Prochlorococcus marinus str. GP2: one gene and its partner. The protein of the gene in region 1 interacts with the protein of each later gene in a pairwise test. Links are inferred from orthologs where the notes say so. Each region holds a gene or a part of one and is shown on either strand. Other genes may lie near its edges.

The links.
Region 2: the proteins of EU91_RS01410 (region 1) and EU91_RS03010 interact in binary tests that used the Escherichia coli proteins (3 or more experiments, as listed by UniProt). The link is inferred for Prochlorococcus marinus str. GP2 from one-to-one orthologs.

What each region holds. Positions count from the first base shown.
Region 1 is NZ_JNAH01000008.1:181,328-187,611, reverse strand. Bases 2,817-5,705 are described here. They hold EU91_RS01410 (FtsW/RodA/SpoVE family cell cycle protein), read right to left. Parts: upstream 4,933-5,705; coding sequence 3,700-4,932; downstream 2,817-3,699. Other genes in these bases: EU91_RS01415 (ATP synthase), read left to right, coding at 5,209-5,685; EU91_RS01405 (cytochrome c biogenesis CcdA family protein), read right to left, coding at 2,961-3,617; EU91_RS01400 (cytochrome c biogenesis protein ResB), read right to left, coding at 2,817-2,960. In the rest of the region: EU91_RS01380 (TlyA family RNA methyltransferase), read left to right, coding at 1-478; EU91_RS01385 (P-II family nitrogen regulator), read right to left, coding at 480-818; EU91_RS01390 (hypothetical protein), read right to left, coding at 843-1,088; queF (preQ(1) synthase), read left to right, coding at 1,267-1,677; more of EU91_RS01400, read right to left, coding at 1,674-2,816; atpB (F0F1 ATP synthase subunit A), read left to right, coding at 5,730-6,284.
Region 2 is NZ_JNAH01000006.1:18,058-27,251, reverse strand. What follows is about bases 1,154-4,142. They hold EU91_RS03010 (peptidoglycan D,D-transpeptidase FtsI family protein), read right to left. Parts: upstream 3,530-4,142; coding sequence 1,778-3,529; downstream 1,154-1,777. Other genes in these bases: EU91_RS03020 (CPBP family intramembrane glutamic endopeptidase), read right to left, coding at 4,042-4,142; EU91_RS03015 (hypothetical protein), read right to left, coding at 3,529-3,957; tal (transaldolase), read right to left, coding at 1,154-1,688. Outside these bases: more of tal, read right to left, coding at 687-1,153; more of EU91_RS03020, read right to left, coding at 4,143-5,403; EU91_RS03025 (histidine phosphatase family protein), read left to right, coding at 5,520-6,848; lepB (signal peptidase I), read right to left, coding at 6,899-7,558; EU91_RS03035 (Spx/MgsR family RNA polymerase-binding regulatory protein), read right to left, coding at 7,588-7,944; EU91_RS03040 (inorganic diphosphatase), read right to left, coding at 7,941-8,495; EU91_RS03045 (hypothetical protein), read right to left, coding at 8,485-8,739; EU91_RS03050 (hypothetical protein), read right to left, coding at 8,836-9,186. UniProt on the Escherichia coli protein: Essential cell division protein that catalyzes cross-linking of the peptidoglycan cell wall at the division septum. Required for localization of FtsN.

The DNA of each region.
Region 1 (6,284 bases):
TGGTTATGGACAGACTGCATGGAAGATTAGAAATAACCCAAAAGTCATACTTTTTGAACGAACTAATATTCGAAATTTAAAACCTAATGATCTTTTATCTAGAAGTAATGGATTACCAAATTTTGTGGTTGCTGATTTGTCTTTTATTTCATTAAAGTTAGTTTTTAAATCTATTGGTAATTTATTAGAGGGTGATTGTATTGAGGGAATATTTTTAATTAAACCCCAATTTGAGGTGGGAAAAGATAAAGTCAGTAAAGGAGGCGTGGTTCGCAATCCTAAATTCCATACTGAGGCTATAGAGTCTGTTATTAATAGTGCTAAGAATTTCGAATGGAATATAAAGAATTTGATAGCTTCTCCACTAGTAGGTCCTGCTGGAAATCATGAATATCTAGCTTGGATGACCTTAGGAAGTCAATCAAATAGAGGTATTAATAGTGAATATATACAAAATTTAGTAAAAGAAACTCTTTGAATTAAAGAGCTTCTTCATCTTTGTCACCAGTTCTAATTCTCACAACGGAATCAATTGATGTGATGAAAATTTTCCCGTCACCGATCTCACCTGTTTTTGCTGCTTCAGCAATCGCATCTATGACTGAATTAACTTTTTCATCTTCTACAACGACTTCTACTTTGAGTTTTTGAAGGAATTCAACAGTAAATTCGGAACCTCTATATCTTTCAACTTGTCCTTTTTGCCTTCCAAAACCTCTGACTTCACTAACTGTCATTCCAACAATACCAGAGTTTACTAATGCAATTTTTACATCCTCCAACTTAAATGGACGTATGATTGCTTCAATTTTCTTCATAATTAAAGATTGAATATTCCTATTTTAATTGTTTTTTGGGAAAACATCCAACATTGAAATATCAGAAAGACATTTAATATTTAGGCCTGCATTAGTGGCGTCTTCAATTAATAATTGGGAATTTTCTTCAGAAATTATTACTGTACTATTTGACAAGGCTTCCCACTTATCATTCTCAAAGTGTGTTTGAAGCCATAACATTCCAATTGCTGTTTTTGGTTGAAGAGATTTATTTTGGTGGTTATCGATAGTTATCAAACAAATGTCCATTAATTTTTCATTAAACTAAACACATATAACCCTTTCAACCGACACCGTGAATGTTGCTGTTGATACAAAAATAAGATTTAACAGCTTTTGACTTATTCAATTGTAATACTTAAGCTTGTTGAGATTTTTGCAGATTTCGATCTTTTTATATAGTTTTAGTAAATAAGTTCTACTAAAAATGAGTACAGCTAAATTAGATGATTCGACGCAAAGACCACTTTATGGTGAAAGAATTATTGAAGAATCAAAAATAATTTGTTTCGAGAATCCAAATAAGAAAAGAATTTATGAAATTTCTATCCAGTTACCAGAATTTACATGTAAGTGCCCATTTTCTGGTTATCCAGATTTTGCAAAGCTAAATATTATTTATCAACCTAATTTGAAAGTCTATGAGTTGAAGTCATTAAAGCTTTATATAAATAACTTTAGAGATATAAAGATATCACATGAGGAAGTTGTTAATAGAATTATGGATGATTTAGTGCATGCGGGCTCGCCTCACTGGATACATTTAAATGCTGAGTTTAATCCTAGAGGAAATGTTTCTATGCAGTTAGATATTTTTAGCGGACAGAAAAAAAATTAAAAATTTTTTATTTCTTCTGATAATTTAAAAAATTCTCTTTTAAAACCAACTAGATTTTTATTGCTAAGACCTCCAATGAAAAGCTTTTGTGATTCCTTATTGACAAGAATCCATAATTGGTTTGTTGGTATAAGACTTATTATTGTTCCAAAAATTATTAAGATAAAAGAAAAGTAAATAAACGGTATAGACGGATCATTTTTAATTATTAATCCACTGCTTGGGATTATTTTTTTCAGAGATACTTTTGAAGAATTAACTTCTAAAGGATTGTCATTAATATAGAGATTTTTCCCGGAAAAATTTTCTGTATTGGAAATTTTAAGTGGACCATTTTCATTATCTATTGTTAAAAGGAAATTTTTTCTTGTCTCTGATCCTAATTCAACCAAAACTCCCCAAACCTGATTTCCGATTTCAGGAATCTCTTTTAACTGTAATTGATAAAGGATATTATCAATTTCTAAAACAACATTCGATATTGCCCAATCAGCTTGATAAATAGTTAATCCTTTAAACCTTATTGGGTGATTAACTTTAGCAGTTTTTATTTCATTTAATTTTAAATCTTCGGAAGAAAAATCGAGTTTTGAAATAAATTGCTTGGGTAAACCATCACTTTCTCGTTCTATAGAAAAATCAACTAATTTCACATTGGCTTTTGAGTTTGTGCTTTCATTGATAAGATCCAAGCTTTCTCCAGGCAACAAATATTGTTCTTTTGATTGACTTGTAAAACTTCCATATGCTGAACCTATAAGTAAGACTATTAATCCAACGTGAACAACTAAAGGACCGATTTTGCCAATTAAACCCCTTCTTGCAGAAATATGACTCTTAAATTTGTATGTTTCCCATCCTCTTTTTTTAAGTAATAAATCAGCTTTTGATATGTGGTCTTGATTTTCATTGATTTGATGACTCGAAGTTAATTGCAGTTTGCTGAATTTTTTTTCGCTGTTATATTCAATCCATTTTAATGAAGCTTTTAAGGAAGGGATTTGCCTCCTGAAACTACAAGCTGCCAGAGAAATGCAAAGAAGAATTAATGCAAATAAAAACCAAAAACTTGTATATATATGATCCAATTGAAGTTTTAAAACTTTTTCTCCATTTAAAAATCCAAAAATAGGAGCATCATCGAAAATATCAATGTAAAAATTTTTATTGCTGCCTTGAGGAATAAAAGTTCCTATGCCACTTGAGATGGCTATGAAGATTATGAGTGATATTGCAAATCTTAAACTTGCTATTTTGAAAATTAAATTTTTAACAATAGTCATTTAAAACCAATTTGAAAATAAATTTAATAATCCTAGGGAAACTAAAAATATCCCGCTAATAGTAGGTATTAATTGACTAAATTTTCTAATCTCTAAAAATTTTTTTAAGTTTTCTGTGGTTGAACCTGCAACGATTAATGGAGTTACCTGGCCTATTCCGAAGAAAAATAAAAAAATGATAGAGATCGTTGGGTTTTTTGCTTGCGATACCCATGCCAGAAGAGTTGCTAAAACTGGAGTAATGCAAGGCGAAGATGCTAGTCCAAAAGTAGTCCCTATCGCAAATGGCGCAATAAATGATGGTATTTTATCCTCAATTATTTTTAAATCAGGTACATTTGGGAACTGGAACTTTATAATTCCTAGTAAATTTAAACCCATGATTATTGCTATCAAGGCAACAATAGAAGTGTAATAGGATGGAATTTGACCATATATTTTACCTAATAATCCACTAACAGCCCCAAGTGCAACAAGTGAAAAAACAACTCCCCCTGAAAAACTTACAAGTTTAAATTTATTTTTCTCTGTTCCTCCTATATAAGCAATTGTAACTGGAAGTAATGATAATGAACATGGTCCAAGACTCGTTAAAAGTCCTGCGCTGAAAACCAAAAATATAGTAGATGGGCCAGGATTATTAAGACCATTCTGCATAAGCAGATTACCTTTTTGAGATAATTCTGAAATAACTAAATTAAATGTTTCGATAGTTTGAAATAAATCTCTTAAATTCTAACTAATTAAGAGTCTTTCGTGTACTAATCATACCAATGAATCCTGTTGATTCTAATGAACATCTCAGTAACATCCCTGCAATAAAGAAAGATGCGATTAATGAATTGCCACCATAACTAATAAAAGGCAGTGGTAAGCCTGTAGTAGGCATTGAACCTGTCGCTACAGCAATGTGCATAATTGATTGACCTACCAACAATACACCACATCCTATGGCAACTAATTTTGTATAGTTATTCCTGCACTTAAAACTAATTCTAAGAGTTATATATGAGAAAACTACTAAAAATCCTAAAAATAAAGTACACCCCAACAAACCAAATTCTTCCGCAAAGATGGCAAAAATAAAATCTGTGTACATAAAAGGCAGGTACTGTAATTTTTGTACCGACAGCCCAAACCCTTGGCCAAATAGACCACCTGAACCAATAGCTAATAAACTCTGTACTAATTGAAATCCACTTCCCTGTTCATCTTTCCAAGGATTAATAAAGGAAGTAACTCTCAGTTTTTGATATTCGTTATTAAGGATGCTAATACATCCAGTAATTAATCCTATTGAAGCAAATGAGGTAAGAGAACTTAGCTTTACACCTCCACATAAACCCATTACCCAAAAAAGAATTCCAGTTAGTGATGCAGTACTTAAATTAGGCTGTTTTAGTATTAATAAAATTAATAAACCAAAAGAGATTATTGAAATTAATTTTTTTTCACTCTTTATCAGATTCCAATGAGCGAAAAGGTTAGAGGCTTCTAAAATTAGAAAAGGTTTAATTAATTCAGATGGCTGCATACGTAAATTGCCTAGCACTAGCCATCTCGAAGATCCATTAACTGTAATTCCTGTAATATTTGTAAGGAAAATCAAAAAGAACAAAATATAAAAAATAATTCTTGAGAACTTTAAAAGATTTTTAATGTTCGTATTTAGAACGTAATAAAATAAGCTAATTCCTGGAATTGTCCAAATAATTTGTTTTTTTAAGAAGTAAGCCCAATTTCCCATTTCCCTGCTTGCTACCCACCAACTTGATGAACCCAGAATGCATATTCCTAATATTGACCAAAGTCCAATGAGCACAAGGAGGATCTTTGCTTCATAAGGCCATATCGTCCAAGGTAAGGGAAATATAGATTCAAAAAAATTGCTTCGATTCTCTTTGTCATCAAAAAATAGGGTTTTTTTTCTAGAAATTCTTTTATATTTTATTTTTTCTTGACTTATTTCCAATTGTTTAGCCGTATACGTCTATCTGTCCTATTGAGACGTTTAATTAAGATTTTGCCAAGTCTTTTATCAACGTTTTGAAGTGTAAATCAATTAAAAAGATTAATTTTCATAAAATCTATTTTTTTATCGAATAAATTAAAAAATGGTCTATGTATTCATAATAAATCTTAAGAATTAATTTTTTATAGAAAAAAACTAGCTAAAAGGTACCTCTACGTGATAGATTCCGTGAGTTTATATACTTACTTCAATCCATTAAGAGGGGTGTTCTAAACTATGTTCACATTCGTGGACTCAAATAGAAAAAAACTTGAGCATCCTTCGAATAAGAATGTTCAATTTCCTCAATCCTTGGATAATTCGATCATTAAAGAAAGTAAATCTGGCATTGCCAATCAAATAGATAATTTGCTTTCTCAAAACGATGAATACACAAAATTGCAATTAACAATTTTTGGAATTACTTTTATTGTTTCTATTCTATTAGCATCAATAACTGGAATTTTTATCGGATTTACTTTTGGTTTTAGTATTTTTATAGGTGCAATTGCCGGTATTTTTTACTTACGTTTGCTTGCTAAAAGTGTAGGAAAACTAGGTAAAGAATCATCAGGTGTATCAAAATTGCAACTATTAGTTCCAGTTTGCCTCTTTATTTTTGCTAGCAAGCTAGGATCTTTAGATATTTTTCCTGCAATGATAGGGTTTTTTATTTATAAACCTTCACTCATTCTTTATTTTTCACGTTCCTAAGTAAGTTTTTACCCAAAAAATTACTAATCTTTCATTCAAATCAAATGTTCTTTAATTCCTTGCTAACAAATTTTGCAGCATTAGAAGTTGGTCAACATCTTTATTGGAAAATTGGAAATATCAGACTTCATGGGCAGGTATTTTTGACATCTTGGATTTTATTAGGAGCGTTACTAGTTTTTATTTCTTTAGGAACTAAAAAAATGGAAAATGATCCTAAAGGCCTTCAAAACTTGCTTGAGTTTCTCTGGGATTACATAAGAGATCTTGCTAGGACTCAAATAGGTGAAAAAGTTTACAGAGATTGGATGCCATTTATAGGAACTTTATTTTTATTTGTATTTGTTAGTAATTGGGGAGGAGCTTTAATTCCTTGGAGATTGATTAAGTTACCAAGTGGCGAGTTGGGAGCACCTACTGCAGATATAAATACAACAATAGCCTTGGCTTTATTGGTTTCACTTTCTTATTTCTATGCTGGTTTAAGCAATAAGGGTTGGAGATACTTCGAATACTACGTTCATCCAACTCCGATTATGCTTCCTTTTAAAATTCTAGAGGATTTTACTAAACCTTTATCACTCTCTTTCAGGCTATTT
Region 2 (9,194 bases), on another replicon or contig:
TCAATTTAGGGCCAAGAAAACCTAAATTTGCGAACACAATCTCATTAAGATTAAAAGGGTTAGGTGAAATACCTAGAGATGCAGTTAGATTTGAGTTTGGATTTATAAAATATGGGTTTGCATGGGCATTCCCCCTTAGAGAAAGCTTAAATATTGGTTTAGGTACTTTTATAAATAATGGTCTCTTAGAAAATCAGGCTATAAATAAAAAAGTGATAAGAAGCTTTGGTTTTGATGATTTTTCTAATACACCAATTAGTAAGAAACTTAGAATATGGAATGGCTTCCACTCAATTAATGGTGACAAAGTTTTAGCTGTTGGTGATGCAGCATCTCTATGTGATCCATTTTTAGCTGAAGGAATTAGACCTTCTTTAATTAGCAGTTTTTATGCTGCAGGATACATAGATCAGTGTCTATCAGGAAAAGTTGATGATTTAAATTTTTATACGAAAAAAATCAACAATATTTGGGGTAGATCAATGGCTTGGGGGAGAAGAATAGCCCAGGTATTTTATAGATTTCCCAGAACTGGATACCAATTAGGTATTAAAAGAAAAACAGCACCTAAACGTATTGCTCAAATATTATCAGGAGAAATGAGTTATGAAGATATTGCAAAAAGAGTTATCAGAAGACTTTTAACAAAAAGTGGGTCTTGATTCTTTTTCAATTCAAACTTAAATTTAGTTAGCAGAAATCAAGTTATGATTTTTAATTTCTGAATATCTCTTAAGTAGCAGCTCTTCCAATTCTTCTATAGCCTTACTGAATCCAGTGATGCCTTCACTAAGCTTCTCACTCGCCATTTGATCTCCTAACATACTTAATCTGAAATCTTTTTCTTCAAATTTGTAGTCAACAGAATTGTTTATTTGAGTACTTATATCTAATTTTCTAATTAACTCTCCTTTTTCTTTTTTCAGTTCCTCAAGAAATTTTGGAGCGATTGTTAAAAGATCGCAACCTGCTAATTCTTTTATTTCATCAAGATTTCTAAAACTCGCTCCCATTACTTCTGTCTTAAATCCCTTTTCTTTAAAGTACTTGTAAATTTGTGTAACCGAAATAACACCAGGGTCTTCAGCACCAACAAAACTAGTTTTACCAGTTTTTGCTTTATGCCAATCCAGTATGCGGCCAACGAAAGGAGAAATTAGAGTTATCTTTGCATTGGCGCAAGTTACCGCTTGGCAGAAGTTAAAAAGTAAAGTTAAGTTGCACTTAATACCCTCTTTTTCCAAAATTTCAGCTGCCTTAATTCCTTCCCAAGTTGCGGCAATCTTAATCAAAATTCTTTCCTTTTCAATTCCAAAATTTTTGTAAAGATTGATCAATTTTCTAGCTTTTTGTACGGTAGCTTCAGTATCAAAGCTCAATCTTGCATCAACTTCTGTAGATACGCGCCCTGAAATAATTTTCAATATTTCTTTTCCAAAAAATACTGAAACTTGGTCAACAGTTTCTTTAATTAATTCAATTTCAGAGAATCCTTTGTGCAATTCATTTTCTGAACTTTCTAAAGCTTTATCAATTAATTTCACATAATCAGGGTTCTTAGCAGCAGCAAGTATTAGTGATGGATTTGTGGTAGCGTCCCTTGGTTGAAATTTTTTTATCGAATCTAAATCTCCAGTATCAGCAACAACAACGGTCATTGAAGATAATTGTTCTAAAATTGATTTCATATCTAGATAATCGTATATATATAAGCTAGCTTTTATTCTTGATGAAATCATCAAATAATGAACCAAATATTTATAAAAATTGGAAAATTTTAGGGTTTTTTAACAATCATTCCATAATTTTCAGTATTAGGAGGTATTTTTTCAATTACTATCAGACTCTCTATAATTTCTTTCGCAACAGGTACCGCAACAGTTGAACCATATGCATATGACTTAGATGGCTCATCAACGACTACAAGTACTGCATATTTGGGATCATTAACTGGTAAGGTCGCGACAAAACTACAAACTTTTTTACTTGTATAAGAGCCATTTAAAGCTTTTTGAGAAGTGCCCGTTTTCCCAGCTATCCTGTAACCCTCGATTTTCACTCCAGATCCACTACCTTTATCAACTACACTCTCCATCCATTCAAGAACAGTTTGTGAAACCTCTTGTGAAAAAAATTGTTTTTTTGGATATTTATAAATTGTATCTTTGAAGCTTGAGGTTACATGAGGAGTAACTTCATAACCCCCATTTGCTAGAGCTGCATGAAGTTGAACCAATTTAAGTGGCGAGATTGAGAACCCTTTACCAAAAGAAGTTACAGCAGGCTCAATTGATTGATTTACAAATAAATCTTTTTTCTTTAATTGACCAGCAGTTGATTCAAATAAGTCAGTCTCTAAATTTTTATTTATACCTAAATTTTTTAGCCAATCCCAATAAATTGTGGGGTCTAAATTTTGCATTATTTTTACCATCCCAACATTACTTGAAACCTGCAATACTTTTGGATAGTCAATATATCCATTACCTTTTTTATCCCAATTCGAAAGTGTCCATCCTCCAACATTAATCTTTCCACTATCTTCAACTAATCCATCTTTTTGGATTACTTTTTCTTCTAGCGCTAAGGCAAGATTTATAGGCTTAAAAGTTGAACCAGGCTCAAATAAATCTTGAGAATACCAACCCCTAAAAAGTTCAGAATCATACTGCCAAAATTTATTTGGATCGTACGAAGGGACTGAAACCAAGGAGAGAATCTGACCATTATTAACGTCCATAACTATGGCAAATCCCTTCTTTGCTTTCCATTTGCTTACTTGCTTTGATAATGCATTGAATGACGCTTTCTGTAATTTTGAATCTATAGTTAGGCCTAATTTTTTGTAATCAGAAATAAAATCACCTGGGGATGAATTATCTGGTAGAGGTGTTCCATCTCCTCCTATTTTGAGAAAATTACTTTTATTGAAAACTTTAATTTGATTATCCAAATGAAGTTCTAAACCTGCTGAAGCTATATTTTCATCATTAACAAAACCGACAAGATTAGAGTAAATCTCCCCTTGTGGATAATATCTCTGCGAATATTTAAACAAATCAAGTCCGCTTATTTGAAGGTTTTTAATCTTTTCTGCCTTTTCTTCAGAAATTTCATCCAAAAGCTTGATACCACTTATTTTATTATTAAATTTACTCAAGAGTATTTCACCATTTATATCCAAGATAGGTGACAATTTTTCTGTAACTTCTTCAATACTACGAACTCTGTTAATTGAATCACCAGGAAAATTAAAATATTTTGGATGGGCCCATAATTTATAGAGCGGTTTATCGTAAGCAATTAGTCTACTATTTCTATCAACAATCGCTCTCCTTTTTTTTAAGGCGTTAGTTTTAGAAGAATGTATTAATCTAGCTTTCCTTTGCAAATCAGAGGAGTTAAATACTTGCAATTTAACTAACCTACCAAACAAGCATAATATTAATAGTAAACTAGAAATATAGAGAAATTTAAATCTTCTTTGATCAAGGGGTAGTAGATGAACAATTTTTTTGTATTTTTTCATCAATATCCCCTTTGATATTTGCTATCAATAACACCTTCAATGAAAATACTTAAATTTTTCTTAAATAAACTTTCTTTTTTTTCTGGAAGTTTATCTAGATAAATTAAATCTTCAGGTTTAGTTTTTCTATAAGTTTTAATAGATTCAAGTTCACTAATATAAAATTCCTCAATTTTAGAAATAAAATCAATCAGATTATTATTGATAGCTCTTGTTTTAGATAAGTTTCTATATGTATTTGACCATTTTCTTTGACTATTAAAAGACAAGAAAAATAATGTGAAAATTAATACCAAAAAAGAGATATTAATTGTGTCGAAAATTTGATGTATAAATTTGATATTAATTATGGATATTTTTTCAGAGTTTTTTTTACTTTCATAAGAAACCTTTTTTTCTAAATTAAGTTGATTCCTATAAGGTTTCATCTATGATTTATTATTTTAATAAAAGAAGTGTTATTAATTAAATAAACACCTTTTTATTTGATTCGCAAGTAAAAATTAAATTCTTTATGTCCTCAATAAGAACAAATTTAAGAAAGTCAATCCATTCCATAAAGAATGCATAATCACTGAGGAAAACAAACTCCCAGAAGCAATTCTTGTAATTGCTAATCCAATCCCTAGAATAAACAATGGTGGCATTTCTCCCAAACTTAAATGGGCTAATGCAAAGATAAAAGCTGAAACTATGATGCCCGAAATTACTCCAAAATCTCTTGAAAGAGTTGGTAGTAAAATACCGCGAAATATAATCTCTTCAAATAGAGGAGCTACTAAAGTTGTTGTTACAAATAAAAGAAAAAATGATAAGTAATTATTATTATTAAGAACAATTTCTAGCAATGGGTTACTACCATTCTGATTATCGATCAGACTATTCATAATAAGAGAGGTTAATAAAACAAAAGGAATTATTGTTAACCATCCTTTAATTCCCTGAATAATTGCATATTTTATTGGCAAGAAATTGAACTGTAAATAATCCTCTTTAAAATTAAATTCACCATTCAAAGATTTAATTTGATAATAAACTATCCATAATGGAGGAATAGCCATAAAAAGATATCCAAAGAAAATTTTTAAAGATTGAGACAATTCATTAGAGATATTTTTAGAAAAAAGTTCAACCAAACTGATAGAAAACAAAGGTGATACCACTTCTCCCAAAACAACAAATCCACCTGAAATTAATAAAATCATATCTATTAATTCTAAATCTAAGGACTTAATTTCTTTCCAACCAAATTTTTTCAACGATATGGTTCTCCATAATATTTTTAAAGCCAGAATAGAGCCAATAAGTATTGTTAAAAGTGGTATTAGTCTTATTGCTAATATTTTAAAAAACATTTTCCTTGAAAATGATTTTGTTATTAATACACTATCGTCAAAATCAAATTTCTTGCTTAAAAGGTGATATAAAAATCTATCCCCTTTAAATAAATCAAATTTTTCAGAATTTGCTTTATATGAATTATTATTAGATTTTTTTTCTATCTCATCAATAAGAAATTTAAAGTTTTTATTTTCAAAATCTTTGGATATATTTTTATAGATTATGGGATCATTTGATTCTGAAGTAATTATTCGAATTAATTTATTTCTTTCCGTTAATTCTTCAAATGAGACATCAGAAAGTGATTTATTTAGTTGAACAACAGGATCATTAATAATAAAAAATTTTTTAAGATTTACAGGTATTGATTGGACAGATAATTCGGCAATTTCTTGCTCTTTTTGACTAATATCAAATGAGACAGATGGTCTATTTAAACTATCTCGTAAGCCTTGTTGCCATACAAAAAAAGTTATGACGATGGAAATAAAAGCTAAAGCGAGTTTTGACTTAGAAATATTTTTAAAGATCATACCTTATTATATTCTTGAAAATTATAGTTAGTTATCATTGAATTTTCTTATACTTATGTATCTATTTTAATCACGCCATGAGATGATTAAATTATCTTAATTTTCAAATTTATATAATGGCTATAAGATTAGTTTTAGTAAGGCATGGACTAAGTAGTTTCAATGCAAAAGGATTAATTCAAGGAAGAACAGATGATTCATTATTAACTGATGAAGGATACGAACAAGCCCGAAAAGCAGGCAAAGCATTATCAAAAATAAAATTCGATAAAATCTATTCCTCCCCACTTGTGAGAGCGGCAGAGACTGCAAAAACAATTAAAAAGAACTTCAATAAAGAACAAAATATTGTATTCGACGATAATTTGCTAGAGGTGGATCTTAGTGAATGGTCTGGTCTGAAAATTGATGAAATAAAAAAGAATTTTCCAGAAATTTACTCTATATGGAAAAATGATCCAGAAAATCTTATCTTAAAAAGAAATGACAATAAAACTTACAAGCCAATTCAAGAGTTATTTTTTCAAGCAACAAATTTTGTAGAAGATATTTTAAAAATTTATCTAGACAAAGATGATGTAAATATTTTAGTTGTTGGACATAATGCAATTCTTAGATGTTTAATACTCTTATTATTGGGAAAGCCTAAGCAAGGTTTTAGAAAAATAAGATTAGAAAATGCTTCTTTCTCGATACTTAATATTTCAAGGAAAGATAACTCTTTTAAGACTCAAATTGAATGCTTAAATCAAACTTCCCATCTTAATAAAAATATTCCCAATAAAATTGGAGATTCAAGAATATTTCTAATAAGGCATGGTGAAACCAACTGGAACAAAGAAGGTAGATTTCAAGGCCAAATTGATATTCCTTTAAATGAGAAAGGAAAAGATCAAGCTAGAAAGACTTTTGAATATTTGAAAAATATTTCTTTCAATAAGGCATTTTCAAGTTCAATGCATAGGCCTTATGAGACTGCACAAATCATCCTTCAAAATAGCCAAAATTTAAAAATAGAAAGAATAGATTCACTTGTAGAAATCAGTCACGGATTATGGGAGGGTAAACTGGAAGTAGAAATAAGAGAACAGTGGCCTGCTTTGCTAAAAAAATGGCATGATAAACCTGAAGAAGTAATAATGCCAGAAGGTGAATCTATAAAAGATGTATCAGAAAGATCCGTAGATGCTTTTAACAAAATTTGTGCATCTCAAAAAGATAATGATCTAAGTCTTCTAGTTGCTCATGATGCAGTCAACAAAACTCTAATTTGCAACATCCTGGGCATTAATTATTCAAATATATGGATGATTAAACAAGGTAATGGTGGCATAACGATAATTGACCTTTTTAATGATCCCAATAAGCCCCCTGTGATTAGCGCTCTAAATATTACAACCCACCTAGGAGGAATAATTGATTCAACTGCTTCAGGAGCACTTTGAATTAAAACTTTTTTTAAAATTTTATTGAAGTCAGATCCAGGAAAATGGGGTTATTTATTGAAAAAGCCAACTTGACTAAGAGGCCAGAATCTGAAATATGCTTTACCAATTATCTCCTTTTTATGAAGAAATTTACTTCCAGGCCAATATCTACCATCCCAGCTATTTGACCTATTATCACCTAAAACTAAAAAATGATCTTCAGGAACTTTTATATTTTCAAATTTACCACATTCATTAAAAAGTGATGAAGAGCACTTATAAGAGACATAAGGTTCAGAAATTAATTTATTATTTATTATTAATTCTCCCTTCGTGTTTACACTCACAATTTCTCCTGGAAGTGCCACCACTCTTTTAATATATGCATCGCAAGCTTGATCCCTCAAACCAGGAATAAAAGATATTGGAGGGAAACTCATAAAAAAACAATATCTTTTTTGTGGTAGAGGCTTTGATCTTAATGAAATTAATTTTTCGTCAAAGGAGTAAGGTGAATTAAAAACAACAATATCACCTCTTTTAGGTAAAGAGTTTCTTAGCGAAAATTTTTCAATAATTAACCTATCATTTATTTGTAATTCTGGAAGCATTGAACCAGAAGGGATATAGCGTGGTTCTGCGAGAAAAGATCTACAAGAAGAAACAAAAAAAGTTAATAGAATTAGCAGACCCCATTCTTTTAAAAAACTTTTAATAGAAGCATGCATAAAATTAATAAATTTTTGATTTTTTAACCTTATATAATTTGTTTAGCATATTCAATTTCGTTAAAACCTAATATTACTTTTTTCCCTTCGTAAATCAAAAATGGTCTTTTTATTAATTTGCCATCACCTAAAAGAAGTTGAATAATTTCTTCCCTTGATAAGTCATAAATATCAAGATTGAGAGTTTTAAAAGCTTTACCTCTTGTATTAAAAATCCTTTTCTTATCATCAGAGTATTGTTCTAAAGCTAGATTTAAATAATTAACAAGTGGTGGTTCTTTTACAATATCAATTAATTGGAATTCGAAATCTTTGCTTTTAAGCCACTTTGCAGCTTTTCTACAAGTGGAGCATTTTAAATAACTATAAAAAATTATTTTTTTCAATTTAATTGACCACTTCTTGATTTCTTAAGTACTTTAAAGTTTTTCTTTTTTAGGGGTATACAACTTTTCAATAAATTTTCAACCACATCAAAATCCCTCCAACCATCAATTTTAACTGTTCTTCCATCAAGTCCTTTACTTGTCCTAAAAAATTCAGCTACATCCTCAAGCTGATTAGGAGCAATTTGATTAATACTCACTATGTTAGCCTGTCTAGGATTAGCCATAGGCACACATAAAATTTTCCCATCATATGCACCACAATCATGCATATCCAAAACTCCAATAGGTCTAGCTTTTATTAAACAACCAGCAAAAGTAGGCTCATCCATTATCACCATTGCATCAAGAGGAGCTCCATCATCAGCGAGAGTATTTGGAATAAAGCCATAATCAAAAGGGTACCTCACTGAAGAATGCAATACTCTATCTAAGGCCATTATTCCTGCATCAGAGCAATATTCATATTTATTCCTACTACCTGCCGGTATTTCAACAACAATATTTACTATTCCCTTCATTGGAGATGGAGGTATTGAACTAAGGTCCATCTTTTTTAAAACCGTAATTATGAATTATCTCTTTTCCTTGAGGTAAAGGTCTTCCAATTAAAATGCTTATTGAAGGTAAAAGAATTGTCAAAAGTGCAAAAATAATACCTAAAGATGTTATAGATAAACTCCTTATACTTAAGGGGTCATCATCATCTCTTTCAAAATCACTTTGAGCAGAACCATGGAAAGATTCTTCGCTTGATTTACTTTGAATAAACTGCTTTGATTTCGTGTAACTCAAGAACTCTAAATTGGTAAAGATTGAGGAGATAATTAAACATCATTATCCTACATTTAAAATGTCAATAAATCAAAACATTGATTAGTAAAATTAAAATTACTCTTTTTCTAGTAAAGACCTAATAGATTTTAGTTCGTCTAATATTTGCGCCATTATATTTTGAGCAGCGGAGGATGGTGTATTAAAAACCTCTACAGTAACTTCTTTAATTCTTAGAATATCTTTTGCGAATCTTGCTACTTCATTAGGATGAAATTTTAAAGGATCTTTTTGATCAGTTCTAAATTCGGGATTTAATTTTCTTGGATTAAAGCTAGGGTTTAGATTTCTTAAATCTGTATTTGTATACCTATAGACAGAAGCTCTTGATCTGTTAAGGAATTTTTGAACTTCATCGATACCTACCAATTCCTCATCGCTAGAAATATTAGAATCTATACTTTCCATAAACTTAA